Paludisphaera borealis: one gene and its partner. The protein of the gene in region 1 interacts with the protein of each later gene in a pairwise test. Links are inferred from orthologs where the notes say so. Each region holds a gene or a part of one and is shown on either strand. Other genes may lie near its edges.

What was found.
Region 2: the proteins of BSF38_RS23715 (region 1) and def interact in binary tests that used the Escherichia coli proteins (3 or more experiments, as listed by UniProt). The link is inferred for Paludisphaera borealis from one-to-one orthologs.

Annotation. Positions count from the first base shown.
Region 1 is NZ_CP019082.1:6,120,098-6,128,977, forward strand. What follows is about bases 2,796-5,611. They hold BSF38_RS23715 (aspartate-semialdehyde dehydrogenase), read right to left. Parts: upstream 4,804-5,611; coding sequence 3,787-4,803; downstream 2,796-3,786. Other genes in these bases: truA (tRNA pseudouridine(38-40) synthase TruA), read right to left, coding at 2,796-3,536; purD (phosphoribosylamine--glycine ligase), read left to right, coding at 5,168-5,611. Also shown: BSF38_RS23700 (ArnT family glycosyltransferase), read left to right, coding at 1-1,650; BSF38_RS23705 (glycosyltransferase family 4 protein), read right to left, coding at 1,606-2,775; more of truA, read right to left, coding at 2,772-2,795; more of purD, read left to right, coding at 5,612-6,688; BSF38_RS23725 (hypothetical protein), read right to left, coding at 6,701-8,500.
Region 2 is NZ_CP019082.1:2,427,270-2,436,105, reverse strand. What follows is about bases 1,997-4,768. They hold def (peptide deformylase), read right to left. Parts: upstream 3,809-4,768; coding sequence 3,185-3,808; downstream 1,997-3,184. Other genes in these bases: BSF38_RS09390 (DUF4340 domain-containing protein), read right to left, coding at 3,904-4,768; fmt (methionyl-tRNA formyltransferase), read right to left, coding at 2,148-3,140; BSF38_RS09405 (metallophosphoesterase family protein), read right to left, coding at 1,997-2,085. Also shown: pckA (phosphoenolpyruvate carboxykinase (ATP)), read right to left, coding at 1-1,272; more of BSF38_RS09405, read right to left, coding at 1,414-1,996; more of BSF38_RS09390, read right to left, coding at 4,769-6,228; BSF38_RS09385 (GldG family protein), read right to left, coding at 6,254-8,086; BSF38_RS09380 (ABC transporter permease), read right to left, coding at 8,124-8,836. UniProt on the Escherichia coli protein: Removes the formyl group from the N-terminal Met of newly synthesized proteins. Requires at least a dipeptide for an efficient rate of reaction. N-terminal L-methionine is a prerequisite for activity but the enzyme has broad specificity at other positions.

The DNA of each region.
Region 1 (8,880 bases):
ATCGTGATCGTCTGCCTGATCCTCTTCCTGGCCGGCAACGCGCGGACGGGCTTGTGGGATCGCGACGAGCCCCGCAACGCCGTCGCGGTTCATGAGATGCGCGCCCGGGGCGACTGGCTGTTCCCCAGCTTCAACGGCGAGCCGCGCTATCATAAGCCGATCCTCATCTACTGGCTGATGGGCGTCTCGACGGCGGTGTTCGGTGAGAACCCGGCCGCCGCCCGGTTGCCCTCGGCTCTGGCGGGGACGGGTGTCTGCCTGCTGACCTGGCTGCTCGGCCGGCGGATGTTCGGGCCCCGGGTCGGATTTTTCTCGGCCTTGATGCTGGCCGTCGCGCCGATCATGGTCGCCGAATCGAAGCTGGCGACGACCGACGCGACGCTCACGCTCTGGCTGACAGGCTGCCAACTCTGCCTCTGGGAGCTAAGCCGGCGCGACGCGCCACGACTCGCCGCGACGTTCTGGGTGCTGCTCAGCCTGGCGACGCTGACCAAGGGCCCCGTCGGGCCGGCCTTGCTGGCGATGACCGGCCTGTTCGCGTGGTGGTGGGGATGCCCCGCCGCCGCCGTCTGGCGACGGCTGCATCCGCGCCGGGGCCTGATCGGCTTCGCCCTGCTCACCGCGCCCTGGTATCTCGTGGCGTTGCTGGGCTCGAACGGACGCTTCTTCCAGGTGGCGGTCAACCAGCAGCTCGTCCAGCGGGTCGCCACGGGGATGGAACAGCACGGGGCGTTTCCTGGATACTACGCGGCGCTCTCCCTGCTCGTCTTCTTCCCCTGGTCGTGCCTCGTCCCGATGGCGGTCCTCGGCGCCTGGCGAAGGCGCAAGGTCGACAGGAACCTTGGGTTCCTGCTCGCCTGGGTGGTCGGTCCGATGATCTTGCTCGAATGCGTTCAGACGAAGCTGATCCATTACTATCTCCCCGCCTATCCGGCCTGCGCGCTGCTGGCCGCCTGGGTGGTGGTCGCGGCGAGCCGTGAGGAAGTCACGCTGCGGCGATGGACGCTGGGACGGCTGGGGCAGGGCCTGATCGCCGGGATCGGCCTGACCGTGGGGGTCGGGATGACGGCGGCGGCGATCGTCGTGTCGGCCCGGCTTCGGCTGCCGCTGATCACCTGCGGCGCCGTCGTCTCGCTGGGCACGCTCGCCAGCCTCTTGCAGTTGCAACGCGGCGCGACCCAGCGCGGGACGTTCGGCCTGATCGCCACGACGGGCGGGATGATGCTCATCCTCGCCGGCTGGCTGATCCCCTCGGCCGAGTCGCTGCGCGTGTCGCGAATCGTCGGCGAGCGGCTGGCGGCCCTTGAGGCGGAGACGGGCTTCGAGCCGCTGCTGATGAACTACCAGGAGCCCGGCGTGATCTACGCGATCGGCAAGCCCGTGGCCGCCGTGCGCGACCCCCAGGCCTTGCTCACCTGGCTCGACGAGAAAAAGGCCATGATCACGGCCGTCACGCCCGAGGAACTCGAACTCTTGTCGACGAATTTCGGCGTCGCGCTCACGCCGCTCGAAGAGGTGAAGGGGTTCAACCCGGCCAGAGGCACGAGATACAAGCTGCTGCTGGCGGTCGTTCGCCGCGCGGTGGACGCGCCTCGGCCGGACGAGTCAACGGCCCGCGCCGGCGGCGACGAGCAGACGCTCGTAAAGTGATCGAAGCTGGCTGGTCATCGTCTCATGGCGAAACTGGTCGGCGAACCGGCGTCGGCCTTCGCAACCCATCGCGTCGCGGAGACTCGGGTCGGCCGCGAGCCGGAGCACGGCGGCGGTCAAGCCGGGAAGGTCGCGAGGCGCGAGCAAGATCCCCGTCTCGGGCAGAACGACCTCGCGCGCGCCGTCGACGTCGTAGCTGATCACGGGACGGCCGACGAGGAGCGACTGCGGCAAGACCCGGGCCAGCCCCTCGCGGAGGCTGGGGTGAATCACGCCGTCGACCGCCGACAGCAGCTCGGGAATGCGATCCGGGGCGACGAGCCCGGTCAGGATGAAGGCGTCGCGGACGCCCCGGGTTTCGAGGTCGGCGATCAGCTTGTCGCGGAGGATACCGTCGCCGATCCAGACGAACCGGACGCGCGGATCGGCCTTCAGGATCTCCGGGGCGACCGCCACGACGTCGTCGTGCCCCTTCAGCTGGAAGAGTCGCGCGACGGTCGCGAACGCCACGTCGTCGGCGGCGAGCCCAAGCTCGCGCCGGACCTCGTCGCGCGGGCGTCTCGGATGAAGGAAGGCTTCCGTGTCCATGCCGCTGTAGACGGTGGAATACTGCTCCGGCCGACCGACTCCGGCGTCGAGCGCCTGCCGGGTCATGGCGTCGCACACGCTGACGATCGCGTGGCAGCGGCGGGCCGCCCAGCGTTCCAGGGCGATGTAGAGGCGGTTACGCGCCGAGGACTCGAACGGCCCGAACGGCAGGCCGTGGATCGTGTGGACGACGGCCGGCACGTTCTCATGCCAGGCCGCCGCGCGGCCCACGATTCCGGCCTTCGAGCTATGCGTGTGGACGACGTCGGGCTTGAGCCGTCGAAACGCGGCGCGCAGCTTCCGGTAGGCTTTCCAGTCGGTCGCGGGCCGGACCGCGCGGACCAGCTCGGGCATGACCTCGACCTTCAGCCCGAGTTCCTCGGCCCTGCGGAACAGGTCGCCTTCGGGCCCTTCGGCGGGTCCGGTGATGAGGGTGACGTCGTCTCGATGGTGATGGTGCAGACCCTCGACGGTCAGCAGCGTATTTTCCTGGGCGCCGCCGACGATCAGCCGGGTGATGACGTGGACGATCTTCATTCCGAGCCGGCCTTCCGGGCGTCGCCGTAGTCGACGCGGAGGAGGAAAAGTCCGTGCGGAGGCGCCGTGGGGCCCGCCTCGATCCGGTTCTCGGCGCGGAGGACGTCGCCGACCCAGCCCTCGGGGCGCTTGCCGCTTCCCACGAACGACAAGGTTCCGGCGATCGTCCGCACCATGTTGTACAGGAAGCCGTCGGCCTCGACCTCGACGAACACGAGGTCGCCCTCGCGGATCGTGACGACGTCGAAGATCGTCCGGACGGAACTCATGCGGTTGGGCCAGTCGGTCTCGAAGCTGCGGAAGTCGTGGCAGCCGAGCAGGGCTTCCGACGCGCGGTTCATGGCGTCGACGTCGAGACGGTGGAAGACGTGCCAGGCGTATCGAAGCTCGAACGGATTCGCGATCCAGGCGTTGTCGATCCGATAGCGATAGCGTTTGGAACGGACGTCGAGCGTCGCGTGGAAGACCTGGGGCTTCTCGCAGGCTTCGAGCACGCGGACGTCGTGCGGGAGGATGGCGTTGAGCGCCTTGACGAACACCTCGGGGCCGTGCCGCGAGGCCGTCAGGAACTGGACGACCTGGCCCATCGCGTGAACCCCCGCGTCGGTCCGGCTGCTGGCGGTGGTTCGCGGCCTTGAGCCCGTAAGCTGCTCGATCGCCTCGTTGAGCACCTGCTGAACCGTGCGGAGGTCAGGCTGACGCTGCCAGCCGTGGAAGTCGGTGCCGTCGTAGGCGATCGTGAGCTTGATGTTGCGCATCATGCGGCGTCAGGTGCGGTTTTCTTTCGGATTGCGGAGAGTGATCAAAACAGGCTGCCGCGAGCATGCCTTCTCCCCTTGCGGGAGAAGGTGGCCGGAACGGCCGGATGAGGGGTTTCATCATCATAGGGATTCGTCGGACGCCTCGGCGACCGAAGAACCCCTCATCCGCCCCTGCGGGGCACCTTCTCCCGCAAGGGGAGAAGGGAATACGGCCCCGCCTGCGTGCAACCTAAATGCAAACCGCGCTCGATCACGCGCGGGCCGGTTCGAGCTTCAGCAGCTCTTCGGCGATCTGCACGGCGTTGGTCGCGGCCCCCTTGCGGAGGTTGTCGCTGACGCACCAGAACACCAGGGCGTTCGGGTTGCTCAGATCGCTCCGAATCCGGCCCACGAAGACGTCGTCGCGTCCCACGGCGTCGGACGCCAGGGGGTATCGCTTGTTCGCCGGGTCGTCGACCACAGTGACCCCCGGGGCCTTCATCCAGAGGGCGACGGCCTCCTCGGCGGTGATCGGCCGCTCGGTCTCGACCACGATCGATTCGCTGTGCGAGTAGGCCACTGGAACGCGGACGCACGTCGGACAGACGTCGATCGACGCGTCGCCGAGGATCTTCCGCGTCTCGTTGACCATCTTCATTTCTTCCTTGGTGTAGCCGTTGGGAAGAAAGTCGTCGATCTGCGGGAGGCAGTTGCCGAGGATCGCGTGAGCGAACTTGGAGGGCGCCGGAATCGGCTCGTTGCGGACGCCGGCGCCAGTCTGGGCCTCAAGCTCGACGATGCCCGTCATCCCCGCGCCGGAGACCGACTGGTAGGTGCTGACCACCACGCGCCGAATCCGCGCGACGTCGTGCAGCGGCTTGAGGGCGACGACCATCTGGATCGTCGAGCAGTTGGGGTTGGCGATGATCCCCTTGTTCCACAAGACGTCCTGAGGGTTGACCTCGGGGACGACGAGCGGGACGTCGGGGTCCATGCGGAAGGCGCTCGAATTGTCGATCACGACCGCGCCGACCGCGGCCGCGATCGGGCTCCATTCGCGCGACACGCTCGCCGGCGTGCTCGACAGGACGATGTCGACCCCCTCAAGGGCTTGCCTCGTGATCGGTTGGATCACGAATTTCTCGCCGCGGAACGTCACCGATTTGCCCGCGCTGCGCTCCGACGCCAGGAATTTGATCGAGGCGACGGGGAAGTTCCGTTCCTCGAGCAGCCGGACCATTCTCTCGCCCACGGCCCCACTGGCGCCGACCACGGCAACGTTTTTCACGATCACGATCTCCGAACGATGATGAGAAGGCGGAAGGCCCTCGAAAGCGGGGGGGATCAAGCGGAGGCCAAGATGCACGACCTGGCGGCGGTCGGGCCGACGTCGGCCCGCGGAATCAACCATGTCATCTTACGATTTCGCGGCCTGCGCCGCCACGGTAAGGCGTCGGACGCCCGTCTCGAAAAGTCTGTGCTGTTCGCCGCCGCGCGACGTTCTTAGAATAAAGGTTTGAAGTCCCCGTGCCTTCGGCCGTGCCGAGGACCGGCCGCCCTCGCGGCGGCCTTTCCCGAGGCGTGCGACGACCTTCGGTTGGTTCGACGCGCTCGATGCCTGTGAGGTTCGTGTTTTCCCCGGGAGTCGTCTCTTGAAAGTTCTGGTCATCGGCAAGGGAGGACGCGAGCACGCGTTATGCTGGAAGCTCCTTCAATCGCGGCGTGTGAAGGCGGTCTTCTGCGCGCCCGGCAACGCGGGCACGGCGCTCGACGTTCAGAACGTCGCCATCGAGCCGGGGGACCATCGCGGCCTCGCCCAGTTCGTCAAGCGCGAGGGGATCGGGCTGACGATCGTCGGCCCCGAGGAGCCGCTGGTCAAGGGCCTGGTTGACTTCTTCCAGCGTGAGGGCCTCCGCGTCTTCGGTCCCCGCAAGGACGCCGCCGAGCTCGAAGGCAGCAAGGTCTTCGCCAAGGAGCTGATGCGGCAGGCGGGCATCCCGACGGCCGATTACCGGATCTTCCGAGGAGCGCCCGACGCCGAGCATTACATCCTCTCGCGCGAGGTCGCCCTGATCGTCCGGTCGCGCGGCCGTTCGACAGTCCGCAACACGATCCACTGCCGGACCGCCGCCGAGACCCTCGAAGCGGTCGAGCACATCCTCGACCCGCGCGAGATGCTCGCCCCGGGGGTTCAGGTCGAGATCGAGGATCGCGGCGAGAAACGCGTGTACAGCAGCCTCGCCGAGGCCCGCGACTTCGTGCTTGGGCGTCCGCTCGGCGTCGTGGTCAAGGCCGACGGGCTGGCCGCAGGCAAGGGCGTGTACGTTTGCAGCAACCTCCGTCAGGCGATCGAGGCGATCGACCAGATCATGGTCCGGCGGATCTTCGGCCAGGCCGGCGACCGGATCATCATCGAGGAACGGCTCGACGGCCACGAGACCAGCATCCTCGCCTTGACCGACGGTCGGACCATCGTGCCGCTCGTCTCCAGCCAGGATTTCAAGCGGGCTTTCGACAACGACGAAGGCCCGAACACCGGCGGCATGGGGGCGTTCTCGCCGACCTCGCTGGTCACCCCGCAGCTCATGGAGGAGGTCGAGCGGGAGATCCTCGTGCCGATCGTCCACGCGCTCAAGCGGGCGCGCCGGCCGTTCCGCGGAGTGCTCTACGCGGGCCTGATGTTGACCAATCAGGGGCCGAAGGTGCTGGAGTTCAACGTTCGCTTCGGCGATCCCGAGACCCAGGTGATCCTGATGCGGCTGAAGTCCGACCTCCTCGACGCGCTCGAGGCCGTCGTCGACGAGCGGCTCGACACGATCAACCTGGAGTGGGATCCGCGGCCGTCGGTCACCGTGGTCATGGCGGCCGAGGGCTATCCGGGGCACTACGAGCGGGACCGGCTGATCGAGAATACGGCGGCGGCCGACCGGCTTCCGGACGTCAAGGTCTTCCACGCCGGGACGAAGCTCCGGAGCGAGCAGGGGTCGGGACTCGCGCCGCGGATCGTCAGCGACGGCGGCCGGGTCCTCAACGTCACCGCCCTGGGCTCTGACCTGAACCAGGCTCGCGAGCGGGTCTACGAGGCGGTCCGAACCATCCGCTTCCCCGGCGGCTTCTACCGTCGCGACATCGCCGAGCAGGCCGCCCGCGAGGGCGAGGGCGGCGGCTCGTGACGCGGCCGGCGATCATTTGGAGCGGCGGAACGTGCCGTCGCGGCGGAACGCTCCCTTGAGCGCGCCCTGCCACTTGGGCGGCGTTTGCGGCGTGGGGTTGTACGGCGGCTGGTTGACGGCCGGCGGGAACACCGCGCCCTTGACGACGCTGACGCTCTTCGCGAAGAAGGCCGAGTTCGATGGCACGTCGGCGGACACCAGTTGGTTCGAGCCCGACTGGATGCCGGAGTTGTCGATCTCGCCCTCGACCTTGGCGTTGATGTAGCCGCGAGGCAGGACGATGTTCTCGGGCGCTCCGAACGGGAACCGCTTGTTCGAGATCCCTTGGAACTGGCCGGGCTCGTTGATCCCCGACGGGTCGGGGTCGACCGAGACCGAGACGACCGAGTTGACGACGCTGCCGGCGATCCGGGCGTTGATCCCGCCGCCGCCGTGGGCCGTCGGCAGCGAGCCGCCGGCGAACGTGTTCTGAACGCGGTCGCGGATGTTGGGCGGAGCGACGCCGTTGAACGCGCCTCCGCCCGCCGAGAACGTCGAGCCCGGCGAATTGGCGTCGGAGACCAGGGTCTGCGTGTAGCCCGACTGGATCAGCGAGTTGACGAGGTCGCCGCCCAGAACCACGCTGTCGATCGTCCGCGAGGCCGTCACCGACGAGTTGACCGCGCCCCGATTGGCGTGCAGGTGCGAGATGAACTGCGTGTTGATGACGACATTGTCCATGCCCTGGCCGAACGACACGTCGCGCGAGCCCCCCGGCGCGACCATCATGACGTTGTTCGTCTCCCCGCCGATCATGAAGTTGGTGATCTTGGGGTCGAGCGAGTCTCCGGACGCCGTGAAGACGTCCACCGGCAGCGCCAGGACCGTGAAGTTGGTCGCGTCTCCACCCACGCGAACGTAGCCGATCTGGCCCGTCACCGCGCCCCCTTGCGAGACCACGTACGTGCCGCCGGGGCTCGTAGCCGTCGAAGACGAGTTGAACTGCGACGGCGCGAGGCCGGAGGTGGTGTTGCCGTAGATGGCGTTCGCCTGGAACAGGTTGATCCGGCCCGTCACCAGGAACGTGACGCTCTGCTGGTTGATGGTGGGGGTCGTCGAGCCCGACGTCACATCCGAACTGGCGTCGGTGGTGACGCTGTCCACCGTGATGGACGTGCCGGTGGTGATCGGCAAGCCCAGAAACACGACGAACTCGTTCTTCTGGGCGGTGGACGTCAGGGGGGTGCCCCCAGCAGGCGTGTAATCGACGTTCACACCGCCGAACCGCAACACGTTGATCCCCTCCGGCGCGGTGATTCCGCCCGCGAGGAACGAGCCGGGATGGACCTGCGAACTCACCGTCGGCTTGACGCCGCTGGTGTTGCCCAGCCAGAAGCCAGGCATGTCGACCAGACCGATGCCGTTCTGGGAGATCTTGCCGAGCCGGTCGACGTGGGAGGGGTCGATCTCACCGTACGTGCCGTTGGCCTGAACATTCAGGTTCTGAAAGTAGACGCGGCCGTCCGAACCCGCCGCCGGAGTCACACTGCCCACCAGCCGGCTGCGCGACGTGACCGTCCCCGCGACCGTGATCGTGTTGATCAGGTCGGGCGTGTTGGCCGTCGCCTTGGTGAAGGCGGCCCCCGTCTTGTCCACGACGTTCAACGTGCCGGGACCGTAGAGCGTGAGCGTCCACTTGTCTCCGTCCGCGTCGGTTCCCGAGACGGAGGCCGTCGGAATCGTCGAGTACGCGGAAAGCAACTGTCGGGTTTCCAGACCCTCGGCCTGGGGCCGAAGGAAGCGTCTCGAAGGCGTTCGCTTTCGCGTAGACATGGATCAGAACCCCTATATCAGGAGGCGCGCCTCGGTGGTCATCCGTGAGCGACCCCCGAAATCCAACCAAGGCGTCAGCTCAACCCAATCTCCAGCTTGATATCCGAAATCAGAGGCGATATGCCGCAAGCAGTCTTGCGTGTATGCGGTCGTCTTGCCCGGGGGAGATGACCCTGGAGATTTGGCACACCTTGTTCGATAATCGGTTCACCAGCCGGCGTCCTTGAGAAATTCGTCAAAATCGACATATTCCTCACAAGCCGAACAGGGCTGTCCTTTCTATCGACCATCGTCTCGGGTTCCGTGACTCGCGGAGAGGGATTTCTCGGCATGTCGCGGAGTCGGGACGCCTTTCGACCGCAGTTCGAACGTCCGCGCCG
Region 2 (8,836 bases), 3.7 Mb from region 1 along the record:
CTCGGCGATCTTCTTGCCGAGCAGCCGGGCGTAGACCTTGGGATGAAGCGGCAGGAACGGCGCTCCGAAGCACGGGCTGAAGACGACTTGCGGCTCGTTGACGCCTTCCTCGGTTCCGGCGACTTTCGATGTGTAACCGGTCAGATAGTGGTACATCGCCTGCTCGGGGGTCAGCCGGGCGATCGGCGGCAGCACGCCGAAGGCATCGTACGTCAGCAGGAAGATGTTTCGGGGATGGCCGCCGAGGCCCTCGGGGTCGGCCCCCGGGACGTGCGTGATTGGATACGCGGCGCGGGTGTTCTCGGTCAATCGCTTGCTGTCGAGGTCGAGTTTCCGAGTCTCCGGGTCGATGACGACGTTCTCGAGCACCGTGCCGAACATCCGGGTCGTCTCGTAGATCTCGGGCTCGCTCTCTGCATGAATGCCGATCACCTTGGCGTAGCAGCCGCCTTCGAAATTGAAGACGCCGTCGTCGCTCCAGCCGTGCTCGTCGTCGCCGATCAGGCGGCGGTCGGGCGAGGTCGAGAGGGTCGTCTTGCCGGTCCCCGAAAGCCCGAAGAAGAGCGCGACGTCGTCCTTGTCGCGGCCGTAGTTGGCCGAGCAGTGCATGCCGAGGACGCCGCGCTGCGGCAGCAGGTAGTTCAGCAGCGAGAAGACCGACTTCTTGATCTCGCCCGCGTACTGCGTGCCGCCGATCAGCACCAGCTTCTTCGCCAGGTGTACCAGGATGAAGGTCCCCGAGTGGGTGCCGTCGGTCGCGGGGTCGGCGGACAGGTGGGGGGTGTCGATGATCGTGAATTCGGGGACGAAAGCTCGGAGCACGTCGTGAGCGTGCTCGCGGATCAGCAGGTCGCGGACGAACAGGCTGTGCCACGCGTATTCGGTGACGATCCGGACGGGGAGCCGGTAGCGCGGGTCGGCCCCTCCATAGCAATCCTGGACGTAAAGCTCTTTGTCGGCCATGTAGGCCCGCTGCCGGGCCCAGACACGCTCGAACGACTCTTCGGAGAGCGGATGATTACTGACGCCCCACCAGATCTTGTCACGGCTGCCCGGCTCGTCGATCGTGAACTTGTCATTGGGCGCCCGACCGGTGTGCGCGCCGGTGTCGACGACGAGCGCCCCGCCGTACGCGATCAGTCCTTCTTGCCGCCGGACGGCGTGCTCGTACAAGACGGCCGTGGGCGGGTTCCAGTACGTGGAAGCTCGGCGCTCGATCCCCAGCTTTTCGAGTCCCCACGCTCGGGACACGTCGTTCCGGTTGTCGCTCATGATCGACTCTTGCCTCCATACGCCGGGCCCGTTGTCGTTCGCGATGGTGCTGCACCCTCATCCTACTCCCGGAGCGGCCCACTCACAAACGACCTGAGACCAAACCTCCTGGGCGGACCGGCGACGGCCGGCGTTTTCGGCTCAGCGCAAGGACCGTCGGGGTCGCGCGCGGCCTCGGACATCGACTTGCCAGACTTCGCCGGAATGGACGTCGAGGGCCGTCAGCCATCCGCCGCCGTAGCAGTAGGTGTCGATGCACCGGAGATGGCCGAGGTCGAGGATCTTGCCGTTCTTCTGCGAAGTGTGGCCGGCGACGACCGTCTTCCCCGACACGTGCCGGCCGGGGATTCCCCGGCGCAGCGACTGCCAGCGGAGCAACGAGGTCGGCTGCTCATTCATGGGTAAGACAGGATCGTAGCTGGCGTGCAGGAAGATGTGGTCGTCGGTCTCGAAATAATCGTCGCAGGCTTCAAGGAAGCCGAAGTGCCCTTCGGTGAGCGCGATCTGGGGGCGGTCGATCTCGGACGCGGCGCGCGTCAGCAGGCCGCCGGCCGGCCTCTGCGCGACATCCGACGATCCGCCTCGGGCTCGCAGCAGCATCTCGTCGTGATTGCCCAGAATCGAAATCAGACGCGATCGTCGGCGGAGGTCGATGAGCTGGTCCAGCACCCCCCGCGAATCGGGGCCGCGATTGACGTAATCGCCCAGGGTGACTATCAAATCGTTCGAGCCCGGATCCACCGCCTGGAGCAGGGAACGCAAAGCCATCGAACAGCCGTGGATGTCGCCGATGGCGATGGTTCGTCCGGTCATCTTCGCGGGAGTGCTCCTGTCGATGCTCCGAAAGGAAGCGGTCGGGCCAAAGACACTATAACTCACGACGACGTTCGCGGCGCCGATTTCGATCCATCACCCATTTGATCGCCGGGCTGAACGTGTCGACCACGAAGGAATTCCGCGGCCGTCATGGGTTTCTTGCCGGGAATCTGGACGACCAGCAGTTGGATCGCCCCCTGGCCGGCGGCGACGACGAGGTCGCCCTGGGTGGCGGACAGCACGACGCCGGGCTCGCCTTCGCCTTCGACGGGGCGCGTCTTGTGGACGATCACGCGAAGCGGGCCGGTGGGCGTCCATGGGAGGGCGGTCCAGGTGGTCGAGGCGATCGGCCAGGGCTGCATCGCCCGCACCAGGTTGTGGATCTCAAGCGCGGGGCGGGTCCAGTCGATGACGCCCGACTCCTTCCGCAGTTTCGGGGCCTTGGTGACGAGCGAACCGTCCTGGGGGAGGATCTCGGCCCGGCCGGCGATGATCTTCTCGATGACGTCGAGCGTCAACGGAGCCCCCAGGCGCGCCAGCCGATCTTCCAGTTCGCCGGCCGTCTCGTCGGGATCGATCGGGGTCCGGGCGACGGCGATCATGCCCCCCGCGTCGATCTTCGGCGTCATCTGGATGACGGTCACGCCGGCCTCGGTCTCGCCCCGCTCGATCGCTCGGGCGACCGGCGCCGCGCCTCGGTAGGAGGGGAGGATCGAGCCGTGCAGGTTGATCGCTCCCAGCCGGGCGACGCCTAGAAGTTCGGGCGAGAGGATCTGGCCGTACGCCGCCGTCACCAGCAGGTCGGGGGCGAGTTCCCGGATCGACTCGACGGCCTCCGGCTCGTTGACCTTCTCGGGCTGAAACACGGGCACGCCCAGGCGCAGGGCCGACTGCTTGATCAGGCTGGGGATCAGCTCTTGATGACGCCCCTGCGGGCGGTCGGGCTGGGTGACGAGGGACAGCAGCCGATGGCCCGCTCCGTGCAGGCTCTCGAACAAGGGTAGGGCGAAGTCGCCGGTTCCCAGCATGACGATCGCGATCGGCGTGGCCATGAGCGAAGCCTCTCATCCATCAAGGTCGTTGCGCCGGCGATCGTTCAGGTGCCGGCCGAAGTGCCGCTCAGGGTTGCGATCGCCCCAGCGCTCGGGGCGGACATCGCGTTGAGCCGCCGGACGATCTCGGCGTCGTCGGGAACCTCGCCGCCGGCCTGGGCCTTGCGGAACTCCAGCTCGAACTCGCGGAGCTTCCCCTTCATCGAGTGCCGGGTGAGCGGGCCGAGGTAGTCGATGAACAGTTTGCCGTCGAGGTGGTCGGTCTCGTGCTGGATCGCCTTGCTGAACAGCTCGTCGGCGTCGTATTCGACCTGCTCGCCCGCGAGGTCGAACGCCTGCACCTTGATCTTGCGGGCGCGCCGGACCTTGGAATATACGCCGGGAATACTCAGGCAGCCTTCCTCGTCCTCAGCCGAGGAGTGCCGCTTGACGATCTCGGGATTGATGAACACCAGCTCCTGGTCCTTCTCGTCCGGGTCGGCCGTAACGTTCAGGATGAAAAACCGGAACGGCAACCCGACCTGATTCGCGGCAAGGCCGACTCCGCGCGCCTCGTACATCAGGTCGAACATCTCGCGGACGACGGCGCGCAGCTCATCGTCGATCTGACCCACGGGTCGCGAGGTGTAACGAAGGGCGGGATGCGGGTACTTCACGATGCTCAGCACGAGTCGGGCTCCGGGGCGGCGGCGGGTCTGCTCTCCTTCTCCAATCCTATATTATAGTAGACGCATGGCCCCGGTCATCGCCAGGTTTCCAGGTCTCAGCGCGCGTCGAGCGGGGCGAAGACGTCGTCGGGGAGCGGTGCCGACGATCCCTCGGCCCCCGGCTCGATCAGGGCTTCCCACGCGGGACCGGGCAGCAGGAAGACCGGGCCCGTCGCGCCGTCGCCGGTCGTGGCCAGGACGAAGCCGTCGCGGGTCGGCGACCCGAGCCGCACGACGCTCGGCGGCTTGCCCGCGCCGAAGCCGATTTCGATCTTGAGTCGCGGCTCGGCCAGGCCCGAAGACGTCGGGATCGGCCCTTCATACTGCGCGAATCGAACCGCGTGAAGCTGCGACAGGTGGATGGCCAGGTCGTTGAACCGGGACAGGTCGATCCCCTGAACCGAGGTTCCCGGCTCGGGCGACCAGTCGGTCGGTTGACCCGTGGGCTGGCTGCTCCGCGCGAAGGCGAGCGTTCGATCCGGCCATCGCAGCACCAGCCGACGGACGTCGTCGAGCGGGAATTTCTGCACCAGGGTCTCGTGCATCTCGGCGAAGTAGGGCTGAAGCGCCTGGGCGTCGAGCGTGAACACGGGAGGGTAGCCGCTCAGGACCGCGTAATAGGTCGACGGCTTGTCGGGAACCTGCTTGCCGACTTTCAGGCCGCCGGCCGCCCCCTCGCCCTCCCAGTTCAGATCCAGCAGTGGGGCATTGAGACCGAATGCGACGCCGTCGCCGGCCGAGTCGGCCGCGAAGTCGTCGGCTCGCAGGTTCGAGAGGGCGGCGAGAACGGCGGTCACCGCGCGGACGTCGGCCGGCGCTTTCACGGGCGCGATCATCCGCCACTGGTTGGGAGTGGCCGAAGCGCGATCCGGTTCGAGGACCGTCGTCCTGCCGTCGTGGACGAACGTCAGCTTGGCGACGCCGGCGGGCTGTGCGGAGGGAAGCGTGCGGTCGCGAAACGCGTACGAGTTCTTGGGAAGCATCTTGAGGAACGAGTCTGGCAGCGCCAGGACGTACGAGTCGCCGGGGAGCCGTCCGTAGATCGTCTTCTTGAGGATGTCATGACGGCCGAGCGCGAGTTCGAAGGCGGGAGGAGCGTCGGCCGGGGCCTTCCGGTTCTTTGCCCCGCCCAACTCGATCTCCCAGACCCGGATCGACATGATCGGCGGGTCGAGTCCGACGTCGATCATCTGCGAAGGGTCGAGGTATTCGCTGGTCTGGAGGGCGTCGATCTGGCCGAGCAGCGAATCCACCAGGAACCGGTCGGCCTTGCCGGGTTGAGGCGAGACCAGATCCCAACCCGCCGGATTGCGGACCATCTCGAACGGGCCGCCGGGGGCCTTGATCTCGATGCGGTAGGCGGCCGGCGGCGTTATCTCGGCGATATGCTGGCTCCGGAAGCCGAGCCGGTCGGCGGGGATCTCGGCGAGGAATTTGGCGTCGATGAGCGCCACGTCGTCCTGGTCGCCGCGGCGGACGTAGACGCGGCCCGGCTGGTCGGCGGGCGACTTGCCGACCATCAAGACCGTGGGGTTCGACGGATCGGCCGAAGACGTCAGCTCGATCGTCGCCTCGGGCTTGTCGAGGCCGTAGGGCGCGAAATCCTTCACGTCGTCAGCCGCGAAGCTGCCCGACGGTCCGGCGATCCGCAGGCCCGCGAGCGCGGCGAGCGCCGCCTCGATTTTGGAGCCGTCGGCCGGGAGGCGGACCGGTTCGGTCAGCCGCCATTGGCCGCCCGATATCCGCTCGGCCTTCAGCGTCACGCCGGGACGCTGGATCGATACGCCGGTCACCTGGAAGGTCGGCAACGGCGCGAGCATCTTGTCGCGCCATTCGGCGGCCGGGCGATCGATCGCGGTGAGCACCCTCCGGTCGACGACGTCGATGCCGCCCGCGTCGTCGGTCTTCACATACCGATGATTCTGGGCCGTTTTACCGATTTCGAGGACGGCGACGGGGTCCTTCGGGCTCGTTCCGCCCTGGGCGCCGCCGGCCCACAGCCGCAACGTCGCCTCGGCCGGGGCCAGGCCGTACGATTCGGCGGGCGCGTCGATCACGCCGGCGTCGGCCGACCGTCGGAGCGCCCGCAGGTTCTGGAGCAGGCTCTCCAGGTCGTTGGCGTCGGCCGCCGCGTCGATCGGCCCCCGCATCTGCCAGCCGTACCGGCCGCGACGCTCGAAGATCAGCCGCTCGCCCTTGCGGTCGATTTCGACCTTCTGGATTCCGGACTCCATCACGTCCGTGAGCGCGGGGAGGATGCGGTCCTGCCGTCTCCGCCGCTGCGACTCGGTGAGGACGCCCGTGAATTCGAGCCCCCAGAGGAGGAGCAGGCCGGCGAAGAACAGACCGATCAAGACATAGGTTGTGCGCGACGTTTTCATCGGTGATACGGTTCGATCCAGAGGGTCACTCGTGTCGGACGACGTAAACCAGGCCGCCCAGGCCGACGATGGTCAGCACGGCGGCGACCGTCGGCACGACGACCAGCCGCCAGCGGAGTAGGGGGTCGGCGGTGAGAGTCAGGGCCACGTGGGTCTTCGGTGTGATGCCCACCGCGTTGGGCCGCTCGCGAAGCCAGCTCACGGCGTTCATCACCAGGTCGAGGTTCGTCGGCTCGATCCCCTGGACGATGTTCTCGGCGATCGATCGCGTCGAGAACAACACCAGCCTCGGCTTGGTCGCCGCGGCGGGTTCGGCGCCGCGCTCGACGACCGCGACGCCCACCACGATCGGTCCCGCCTGGTCGACGTCCTGGTCGAAACGCGGGCGCGGGTTCTTGAGGTCGGTCTCGGCCCATGACCGCGACCCGCTCTTGACGATCGGCGTCGGCACGAACCGACGATCGACCGACTTGTTCAGCTCCTTCGCCTGCGGTTTCGTCCCGAGGATCTCGATCGGCGCTCCGTTGGCGATGAGGACCGACCGCTCGCTACCCAGCGAGTCGGTGATCGGATGGCCCACGCCTCCCTTGAGGATGCAGTGGACGAGCTGCATGTTGTGGTTGAAGTTGAGCTGGGGATCGATCACCAGCCCCTTGCCCAGCTCCAGATTGAACGACAGCAGGAAGTCGTCGAGGCCCGTCGGCTCGGTGTTGCCGAGCATCGCCAGTACCGGGCCGCCGCGATCGGCGTACGCCTTCAGCCGGGCGGTCTCCACGGGCTTGAACGCGTCCTTGGGGCCAGCCACGACGACCAGCTCGACGTCGTCGGGGACCGAGGCTTCCAGCAGGTTCAGCTCGGTCACGTCGTAGCCGTTCGACGTCATCCGCGCTTTCCAGAGCCCGAGTCCGGGGCCGTTGGGATTGAGGTCGTCGAGCCTCGGCTCGCCGTGGCCGACGAGGAAGGCCACCTTAGCCGTCCGGCCCTCGCGAATCCGGATCAAGGCCGAGGTCAGGGCGTCCTCCCCCTTGAACGTCGACTCGAAGCGGTCGAGGCTCGCGGGGGACCGCTCGGGCGGAGGGGCGTCGAACATCTCCTGACCGCCGACCGCGACGTACTTGGCGTCTTCCCCTTCGCCGAACTCGATCAGGACGCCCCCCCCTTGCATCACCGCCAGGTCGGGAGCGCGCTTGGCGAGGTCTTCGGTCCGCTCCAGGTCGGTGAACGGGTTGACGCTCTCAATCTTGACCATGTCGGGCCGGGCGGTTCGGTAGAGTTCGAGCAACTGGGCGATCCGGTCGAGCTGCCGCCCCGCCCGGGCGCCTCGCCCGTAGATCAGGTGGAACGTCAAGGGACGATCGAGACTGCCGACCTGGTTCATCGTCAGCGACGAGAGCGAGTACGCCCGCTCGCGGGTCAGGTCGATGACGTGGCCGCCGTAGCGGAAGGCGATGACGTTGGCGACGATCAGCACGCCCGCCAGGAGCGCCGTGTTGAGGATCGCGTTCGAGTACTCGATCGTGCGCCGCAGGCTGGGGCTCGAATGCCGGTACCGCTGATTGACCATCGCGAGGGCGAGCACCATGCCGAACCCCAGCGCGAAGAGCGGCAGCGACCACGGGACCCCCCGAGTCGCCGCAACGTAGGCACCGGCGAGGATCAAGAGCAGGCCCGTCACGACGGCGGCGATCACGCGGTCGCGATACCCCGAGCGCGGGGCGTCGTCGTCGTCCTCGGCCGTCGCGCTCTGGCCCGGGGGCGCTCCACGGAGCGTCCAGTACAGGACCAGGAACGCCGCGACCGCCAGCGCGCCCACCCAGATTTCAGCGCGGTTCAAGAACATCGATAGACCTGAAAGCATCGCGGCTCGATCGATCCTCCACCCTTGAGCGTTTCGATCAACGTCCTCGCCGCGCGGCGAAGATCATCGTCGTGGCGTACAACACGAACACGCACACCGAAAGCTGAAGCGCGACGGTCCTCAGGTCGACTCGCCCCAGGCCGAAGCTCTGGACCTGGTAGAGGATCGCGACGTGCCGCGCCGCCTCGGCCCAGCCCGCCTGCTGCCTCGCCCCGTAGAAATAGGCCAGCAGCGTCATGACCACCAACAGGAACAGGACCACGAACGTCCAAATCGCCGCGACCACCTGGTTCTTCGTCAGCGCGCTGAAGAAGACCCCGATCGCGACGAACATCATGCCCATCGTCGCCAGGCCGACGCCCAGGCTGACGACCGGGCCGACGTCGAAGTAGAATCGCGCCTGATAGTAGAGGAACGGCAGATAGAGGGCGAACGGCGCCAGCAACACCACGTACATGACGACCCCAGCGAGCCACTTGGCGATGACGATCTCGCCTTCCGTGACCGGGACCGTCAGCAGCGTCTCGATCGTCCCGGACCGCTTCTCCTCGGCGAACAGCCGCATCGTCAGCGCCGGGACGGCGACCATGATCGCGACCCAGAAGGGCGTGCTCCCCGAGATGTACGCGCTCATCGGATCGCGAAGGTTCGAGAACTCGCTCTGGGGCTGGCTGAGCGCGTCGACCAGCTCCCAAAAATTCATGAAGGCGATGATCTGGAAGGCGAGCATCACCAGGTAGGCCGTCGGCC